2 regions of the Kribbella yunnanensis genome follow, and region 1 is predicted to be linked to the other one. Evidence: riboswitches for the same ligand, from Rfam matches in the RefSeq annotation. Region 1 holds a riboswitch; the other holds the start of a gene.
What was found. Region 1 has a riboswitch for thiamine pyrophosphate ahead of ABD231_RS33660 (purine-cytosine permease family protein). Riboswitches for the same ligand answer to the same signal wherever they lie in the genome.
Positions count from the first base shown of each region.

Region 2: it holds a riboswitch for thiamine pyrophosphate, as region 1 does, so the genes downstream of both, thiS (sulfur carrier protein ThiS) here and ABD231_RS33660 (purine-cytosine permease family protein) in region 1, are expected to answer to the same signal.

Region 1 covers NZ_BAAANF010000022.1:390,070-394,441, forward strand. The annotation lists gene ABD231_RS33640 (ATP-binding protein) at 1-94, shown strand, start outside; gene ABD231_RS33645 (DUF3152 domain-containing protein) at 148-999, shown strand; gene ABD231_RS33650 (hypothetical protein) at 1,041-1,856, shown strand; gene ABD231_RS33655 (alpha/beta fold hydrolase) at 1,853-2,515, shown strand; TPP riboswitch at 2,538-2,647, shown strand; gene ABD231_RS33660 (purine-cytosine permease family protein) at 2,638-3,981, shown strand; gene ABD231_RS33665 (class I SAM-dependent methyltransferase) at 4,009-4,372, shown strand, end outside.
Region 2 covers NZ_BAAANF010000013.1:344,683-349,054, forward strand. The annotation lists gene ABD231_RS19415 (hypothetical protein) at 1-1,313, shown strand, start outside; gene ABD231_RS19420 (thiazole synthase) at 1,310-2,083, opposite strand; gene thiS (sulfur carrier protein ThiS) at 2,085-2,315, opposite strand; TPP riboswitch at 2,304-2,420, opposite strand; gene ABD231_RS19430 (ArsR/SmtB family transcription factor) at 2,590-3,525, opposite strand; gene ABD231_RS19435 (hypothetical protein) at 3,533-4,372, opposite strand, start outside.

The DNA.
Region 1 (4,372 bases):
CATCAAGAAAGGCCTCGTCTTCTCCGCCGAACGCGGCACCGTAGCCTTCACCGTCCCCCACTTCGGCAAGTTCCTCCGCACCCGCACCGCCTGAATCCCTGACCTGCCCTTTTGTGCAGAGGGTGGGAGTCTGTAGGGTCAATCGGCATGACCACCCGGCGGACTGGCCAGCGTGCTGGGTTGTCTGCGCGTGGACGGCACAGCCGGAAGAAGTCTCATCGGGTGCAGTGGTTCTCGGTGACGGCGTTGGCGGTGCTGGGGACTGTGATGGTGGTGCATCCGGATGCGACCGGGCGGCGGAGTTTGGCTGCTGAGGTTGTTGCCGGGGCATCTACTCCGGTTGCGCAGCCGGAGGTGGTGGTGCCTACTCCGGTGGTGGTGACGACTCCTACGCCTTCGGTGCATCTGACGACGCCGTTGCGGCCGGCACCTACGTTGACTCGGCAGCCCAAGGGCGCGAAGCCCAACGTCACCGTGTCGAGTGGGAAGCTGAGTGTCGTGCCGGGGTCTGACAAGGCGACCGGGGTGCGGGACAAGCTGACTTACCGGGTGGAGATCGAGCAGGGGTTGTCGGTGAACCCGGCGGCGGTGGCGTCGAGTATTCACAAGACGCTGACTGATCCGCGTGGGTGGCAGGCGGTACATCCGGTCAGTTTCGAGCGGACCGACTCGGAGAACGTGGATCTGCGGATCATCGTGGCCACGCCGACGCTGACCGACAAGTTGTGTCTGCCGCTCGACACCGGTGGTGAGGTGTCGTGCCGGGTCGAGGACCGGGTCGTGCTGAACGCCAAGCGGTGGATGTACGCAGTGCCGGCGTACGGCGGGGATGTCGTGCTGTACCGCAACTATCTGGTCAACCACGAGGTCGGGCACGCGCTTGGGCACGGGCACTCGACCTGTGGGCAGCCGAAGACTCCGGCGCCGGTGATGATGCAGCAGACCAAGGGGCTCGGTGGCTGTCGGCCGAACGCGTGGCCGACGATCAAGGCCACCTGACCCGTCCCGTGAGAAGCTGAGTCCCCAGGGAGGGAGCAGCGATGTCGTCACAGGACTTCCCGACGTACGGACGTGAGCCGGAGCGTCCGGACCAGGAGCAGCCCGCCGAGGAGCAGCACATCGCTCCGCCCACACCGTACGGCGGTGGCACGTACGCCGGCGGTGGTCAGCCACTGCCGCCCGTCCCGTATGCACCTGCGCAGCCCTACGGCTCCCAACCAGGTCAGTACGGCGGTCCGCCCACCGACCCGACTCAGCCGCCGAGCTACCGGCCCGGACACCCGTACGGCGCTCCCGTGGATCCGCATCCCGACGCATTCCCGACGTACGGGCGTAAGGAGCCGTTCGCCGGCCGTGATCCGCGCGCGGCCAAGGTGGTGCTGTTCGCCACTGTGATCGCGGCTGTCTACGGACTGATGGTGGCCACGGTCCAGCGGGTCTCGATCCGGGAGATCACCCAGGCACCGGGCTCACCGCTCAACCACCCGCTGCGCACCGATGTGATCGACGCGCTCGGCCAGCTCCTCATCGTCCTGGTCGGCGCTGCAGCTCTCGTCCTGTGGGCGAGAGACGTGCTGGCTCGCCGCAAGGCCGCCCGCCAGCCCGAGGCCGTCGAGATCGTGGGAGGCGTGCTGGTCGGCGTCTCGCTGATCCCCCTGTTCATCTGGGCCGGCATGGTGCTCTCGACCGGCCTGGGGGCTGTCGACGAGACGCTGGAGCGGCTACCGACGGCGTACGCGTGGGGTGGTTTCGGTCTGCTGATTCTGGCGGCCGGACTGTTTCTCGGCTATCGCGAGCTCAAGCCGGACCTCGACACTGTGGTTCGGGCCGCACCCGGCCGACCACCCTGGGAGTGAGCGCTCCCGTAGTCCTCGTCCCGGGCCTCGGCCTCGGGCCGGAGTCGTACGCACCAACCGTCGAGCACCTCTCAATGCCGTACCGGGTGGTCACACTGCCCGGGTACGGCGAACCGGCCGACAACCGCGATGACCTGCACCCCGAGGCCCTCGCTGCCCGTCTGGAGCAGCAGGTGCGGGAGCGCTCGGTCCTCGTCGGGCACTCCGCCGGTGCGCAGATCGTGGTCGAGCTGGCGGTCGCCCACCCGGAGCTGGTGCACGCACTGGTCCTGATCGCTCCGAGCGGTGACACGAAGTCCGCGGGCTGGCTCGACCTGGGCATGCGCTGGCTGGAGTCGGCCGCACCGGAGTCACCGCGGCTGATCCCGGTCCTAGCGCCGCAATACGCCCGTACGACGTTCTCTACGATCGCCCGGGCAGCTGCGGCCTGCCGACGGCACGATCTGGCCGGTGTGATCACCAGAGTCCAGTCGCCGGTCGTGATCATCCGGTGCCGCCACGACCACCTGTCACCGGCAGACTGGGCCGACCGCCTGGCCGCTCTGAGCCACGGTGAGTCGCGGACGCTGTCCACCGGGTCACACATGCCGGTGCTGACCAACGGCCCGGAGGTGGCCGCGCTCATCCACCGAGCAGCCGCCGCGCGGCCGGCGGACTGAGGCGTTATCGTTGACGCGGTAGCAAAACCTTTGCGGGAGCTCGCACCGAATGCGGGCTGAGAGGGCGACTAGGGTCGCCGACCGCCTGAACCTGACCGGGTAATGCCGGCGTAGGGATCGCAATGACTGATACAGCAATTCGTCCTGCCAATGCAGAAGCACCGCTCGTCCTCACCACGGATGCGCCGAGGACGCTGGGGTTCCTCGACCAGTTCACGCTCTGGGGCAACCTCGGCATCTCGCTGTTCGGCCCGGTCACCGGTGCGCTCGTCGCGGCGTACACAGGCTCGTTGTGGCAGGGCCTGCTCGCGGTGGTCGTCGGGTGCGGCATCGGCGCGCTCGTGCTCGGTGGCTCGGCCGTCTTCGGTTCGCACACCGGCGCACCGGCCATGGCCAGTCTGCGCGGCCTTTTCGGCCGTCGCGGGTCTATGGCCCCGACGGTACTGAACATCGCGCAGAACATCGGTTGGGCGACGATGGAGATCATCGTCATCTCGCAGGCCGCGGTCGCGGTGACGAGTGAGCGCTGGCGCTGGCTGTTCGTCGTACTGGCGGGCATCATCGCGACCACGATGGCGGTCCGGCCGTTGGGCAGCGTGAAGATCCTGCGCAAGTTCATGGTCTGGCTGGTGTTGATTGCCTCGGTCTACCTATTCATCCAGGTGCTGAGCAAGCCGGTGCAGTCATTGCCGCAGGACAGTGTGTTCGGGTTCTGGCCGGCCGTCGACCTGGCCGCCGCCGGTGTCGTCTCGTTCGCGCCGCTCGCCGCCGACTACACCCGGCACTCCCGCACCAACAAGGCGGCCTTCGGTGGTTCGGCTCTCGGCTACGGCCTGGCCGCGATCCTGTACTACGCCTTGGGTGTCTTCGCGGTCGCGACTCTGCAGACCGACAGCGAAGGCGTCATCACCGCGCTCGTCACCTTGCCGGCCGGTGCGATCGCGTTGTTCGTGCTGCTGGTGGACGAGGTCGACGAGGCGTACGCGAACGTCTACTCGACCACGATGGCCGCGCACAACCTGATCGGTCACGTCGATCGCCGCTGGATCTCGATCGCGATCGGCGTCCTCGCCACCGGTCTCGCGCTATTGGTTGACCTGGGCAACTACACGCAGTTTCTCTACCTGATCGGCTCGGTCTTCATCCCGCTGTTCGCGGTCGCGATCGCCGACTTCTTCCTGGTGAGCAAGATGAACTGGGACGTCTCCGGTACGGCGAAGTTCCGCTGGCAACCCACGGTCGCGTGGCTGATCGGGTTCGTCGCCTACCAGCTCGTGAATCCGGGCACGGTCGCCGGGTGGTCGCCGTTCTGGGAAGGTGTCCAAGGCAAGCTCTTCGGTGGGCAGGCCGTGCCGGGCTGGTTGGGTGCGACCTACACCAGCATCATCGTCTCGATACTCGCAGCAGTTCTCCTCGGCAAAATCGGTCGCGGCCGGATCGTGACCCGCGAACCGGTGGACAACTGACCTGCGGCACGCGGGATACTTGCGCCCATGCTCAACTCCGCACTGCGCAGCCGGGCCGAGTACGCCGAGCTCGGCGTCGACGGTCTGGCTGCGCGGACCTCGCCCGAGCGGGACGCAGACATCGTCAAGGCCGTCGAGGAACTGCTCGACGGCCGGGAATCGGTTCTTGATCTGTGCTGTGGCTACGGCCGGATCTCGCTCCCGCTGGCGCGCGCCGGGAAGACCGTGCGCGGCCTCGACATCTCGCCGAACCTGGTCGAGGCCGGCCGGATCCAGGCGAACGAGGAGGAGCTGGCGATCGACTGGGCGATCGGGTCGATGACCGATCTGCCGTACGCGTGGGACTCGTTCGACGCGGTGATCTGCCTGTGGACCGCGTTCCACGAGCTGT
Region 2 (4,372 bases), on a different contig from region 1:
GCCGCGAGACCGCGCTGCTGCCGCTGCTGGACGGGTCGAACGCCCGCGCCCGCTCGGCCGGTCGCGCGGTCGTCTCGGTGATGGCGCAATCACCTCGCCGGTACGACGTCGCTCGCCTGGACGGAGCTTCCGGCGTACTGACTGGGTCTGCTCGGACGCGAGTGTGCGCTTCGGATTGCGTGCGCAACCCCTATGGGCGATACCCGCATTGGGTCACCGATCCGCCGGTCGAGCACCTTCCGGCCGGTCGGGTGACCGAGTTGAGCTGGACCGCGTCGGATGGGCGACTCCGCTTCGACTTGCCGGTCGGCCTCCGCGATGTCCGACAGTACGACGTACTGTCGTTGCGGGCGGCAACTGAAAAGGCGACGGATCTGTCGGTGCGGTTGACGGACGGCCACGGGCGGTCGGCCAGTGTGCCGGTATCCACTGTCAGCAAGGCGTTGCAGCCGTTGCCGGGGAAGCTCGCCGACCTGCTGCCGAAGGTGATGCTGCAGACAGTCCGGATCCCGTTGGCCGGTCTGCCGGTCGACCTGCGGGACGTGCGATCGGTGGAGATCCGGACCGACCGGGTCGCCCGAGGTACGGCGTACCTGGCTGATCTGTCGTTCTCGACGCCGTCACTCAGTCACTGGCGACCGCGGATGCTGCCGGTGTTGTCGGTCGCGGATGTGGACATGGTGGAAGGCGATTCCGGACCGCGGACGGCCGACTTCAAGGTGCGGATGTCGCGGGTCAGCCCGCGGCCGGTGACGTTCTGGGCGGAGGCGTCCGGGGACTTCACCAGCGATGTGGTGGCGCCGTTCCACGCCCGGGTGACGATCCCCGCCGGGCATCGGTCGGCAACGGTCAAGGTGCCGCTGCGACCGAACAAGCGGGATGGCGACGACGTCACCTTCATCATGGTGCTGTCCGGGTCGACGGATGCGATGATCGGCCGCTCGCTCGCCGACGGGATTGTCCGCGACGACGACCCGACTCCGGCGATCACGATCTCGCCGGGCGTGGGGACCGAAGGTCGTGGTGGGGTGGTCTTCCAGCTGAAGTTGTCCGCTCCGTCGGACCGTGGTGCCAACCTGACCGCCGAGCTTCGCAGCGGTACGGCGAAACTCGGTACTGACTTCGTTGATCCCGAGGGCGGTCTCTATCCGCAGGTCGATGCGGGCAAGACGACCGGGCAGTTCGTCGTACCGATCAAGGACGACAAACTGCGGGAGAAGGCCGAGACGTTCGCGGTCGTGATCACGGCCGCGGATGGCGCCGTACTGAAGGTCCCCTACCGGGTGCAGGGGACCATCCGCGACAACGACTAGAACGTTGGCAGGCCGGTCGTCGGTGAGGACGCCTGGCCGGAGTGCCAGCGGCGGGGAACCCGGCCGGCCAGACGGGCGTTGCGGCCGGCGCTGACGGCGTCGCGCATGGCGGCCGCCATCAGGGCCGGCTTCTCCGCGCGGGTGACCGGAGTCGCCAGCATGACCGCCGCGCAGCCGAGCTCCATCGCGAGGGCGGCATCGCTCGCCGTACCGATCCCGGCGTCGACGATGACCGGGACGTTGGCCGCCTCGGCGATCAGCGCGATGTTGTGCGGGTTGCGGATCCCGAGGGCCGAGCCTATCGGTGCGGCCAACGGCATCACGGCTGCACACCCGGCCTGCTCCAGTCGGCGAGCCAGGATCGGGTCGTCGTTGGTGTACGGGAGCACGGTGAAGCCGTCGGCGATGAGGATGTCCACGGCGTCCAGCAACTCGACCGGATCGGGCAGCAGCAGGTGGTCGTCGGCGACCACCTCGACCTTGATCAGATCGGTACCCAGCGCCTCGCGGGCCAGCCGGGCGGTCAGCACAGCCTCGGCCGCGGTGTGACAGCCAGCAGTGTTCGGCAGGATCTCGATCCCGTGCCGCTTCAGTACGTCGAGCACCGAGCCCTCGTGCCCGGTCCCCAGCCGGCGCATCGCGACCGTGGTCAACTGGGTGCCGGAGGCAATCAACGCCTCCTCCATCACTTCCAGGTTCGCCGAACCGCCGGTGCCCATGATGAGCCGCGAGGAGTACGTCCGGCCGCCCAGCTCGAAGGGGTCGTCCATGTCAGCCTCCCTGGACCGCGCCGACGATCTCGACCCGGTCACCCGCCGTCAGGATCGTGGCGGACCACTCGTCGCGGGTCAGCACACTCTGATTCACCGCGACCGCGATCCCGGTCTGCCGATCCGACATCTCCGCGACCAGCTGAGCGACCGACATCCCCGGTCCGCTGCTGGTCGCCGTACCGTTCACCCACACCGCGTGCTCAGCCGGTGACTCGTCGTACTGCGTCATGCGTCCTCCCTACGCCGGAATTACCCGATTCAGGTTCAGCGGTCGGCGACGCCTGCTCTGTCGCCCTCTCAGCCCACTCCGGTGCGAGCTCCCGCGGTGCTATCGACTTAAGTGTCCCGCAAACAATGTAACTCGGCGCTAGCGACGCCCAGGCACGCACCTCGCGGCACTTGAGTCACGCCCACGATGAACACCGCATCGAGGACGCGCCTCAAGCACCACGATGCACGCACCTGGACGCCGCTATCACTCGAGCTACATCGTTTGCGGGACACTAGTTCCCCGTCAGCAAACTCGCCAATTCTGTTGGCCTGTAGAGCACTTGCTTGCCGGCTCGCTGGGGTTCGACCAGACCGGTACGGCGGAGCAGTTGCAGGTGCTGGCTGACCGCGGACGGGGTGACCCCGAGTTCGGCGGCTACGTCGGTCGTGGTGCGTGGGTGGGTAAGGAGCTGCAGGATGCGGGCGCGCGCCGTACCGATGAGTTTGGCGAGGTCTTGTGGCGTGGGAGGGTCGACGACTGTCCACAGGTTGGCCTGGCCGCGGGGTGGGTAGCCGAGGAACGGTTCGGCTCCGGGGTCGTACGGGATCACGGCGTGTGGGCCGAACAGGGTCGGCTGAAGGACGAGACCGCGGCCGTCGACCTTCTCTACGCGGCTGATTGCACTCACCTTGTCGACCTTCAAGAGGCCTTGGCTATAAGAGATCGCGGGGCCGAGTTCGTTGAGCATCGCGCCGGTGCCTTGCTGCGTGAGCACATGACCGCGGTACGTGATGTCGGCGGAGAGGATGGTCCGCATGCGATTCCAGTACGGCGCGATGACCGTCTGCCAGTAGTCGTCGAGGGCTGTGGTGACCCGGGCTGGTGTGAGGCCTTCGGGCAGCTCGCCGTTGACTGCTGTGTGCTGTCTGGTGAAGGTCTCTTGATCGACCGCGGCTATGAGCTGGAGTTCGTCGGTGAACTGGGTAAGTGGGGAAGTCGGCCGCGGCGTGAGGTAGTCGGGGCTACCCATGGTGTCGTTGACCAGGTGGCTGAGTACGGTCCAGTCGAGGTCTTCGAGTAGTGGCTGGACTGTGCGGATCCAGGGGAGCTGGAGCGGGAACCGGCCGGGGTCGCGGAGGGCGCGGAGGGACAGGACGGTTTCCGAGGCGGGTGACAGGGCGAAGCGGACCTCCTCCAGATCCCGGGACGTCAGTTCGTAGGTCAGCACCCGTTCATTACATCCCGCGGTGGCCGGGACCGCCGTCTTGGGGGATTGTTGGGCGCGGCCAGTCCTGCTCTGGCTTGTTGATCGGGCCCGTGTCGTCGTCGAGGACCTTGCCGGTGGCCCAGGCGTCGTCGGTGATCGCGTTGCGCGGTACCGCCAGCGCGAGTTTGAAGTCCTGGTCGGGCTGGGCGGTCGTGTTGCCGTGGATCTCGACGGCGACGGTCTTGCGGGTCTCGCCGGGCGCGAAGGTGATCGTGGTCGACAGCGGTCGGACGATCTCGGGGTCGGCGGTGAAGCCGGCTGTCTCGGCGTGAACGGTGACTTCCTGGCGGCTCGGTCTGTTGAGGGTGACGGTGAAGTCGACCTTCGTCATGCTGTTGCCCTCGGCAATTGGTGCTGCATCGGCGACCGAGATCCGGGGGAGCTGGTTGATGGTCGTGCGACCTCTTGACGGGGTGCTCAGAGCGAGGTCGGAGATGAAGATTCGGCCTTCGTTGGTGCGGTCCGTGCGGAGTTCTACCGCCTTGAGGTTCCTTGTTTTCAAGGGGATTCGGACTGTTCGTAGCAGGGTCTTCGGTTGGCCGTCCTCAGGATTTCCGGGGAGCTGGGTGAGGGCGTCGCTGACCTGCGAGACGGCGACATCGCGGTGTTTGCCGTGGTGGTCGATCAGGCGGACGGTCAGGTCCTGGGCGGGCCGATCCGGATCCGCGGCGGCGCGGAACGTCAGTACGTCGTACTGCTTGCTGGTGTTGACCGGGATTCGGAGTACGCCGTTCCGGCCGGTCCATTGGAGGGCGGTGATCGCGGGGGTCGGGACGGCGGGGAGGAAGAAGCTGGGGACCCAGTGCGG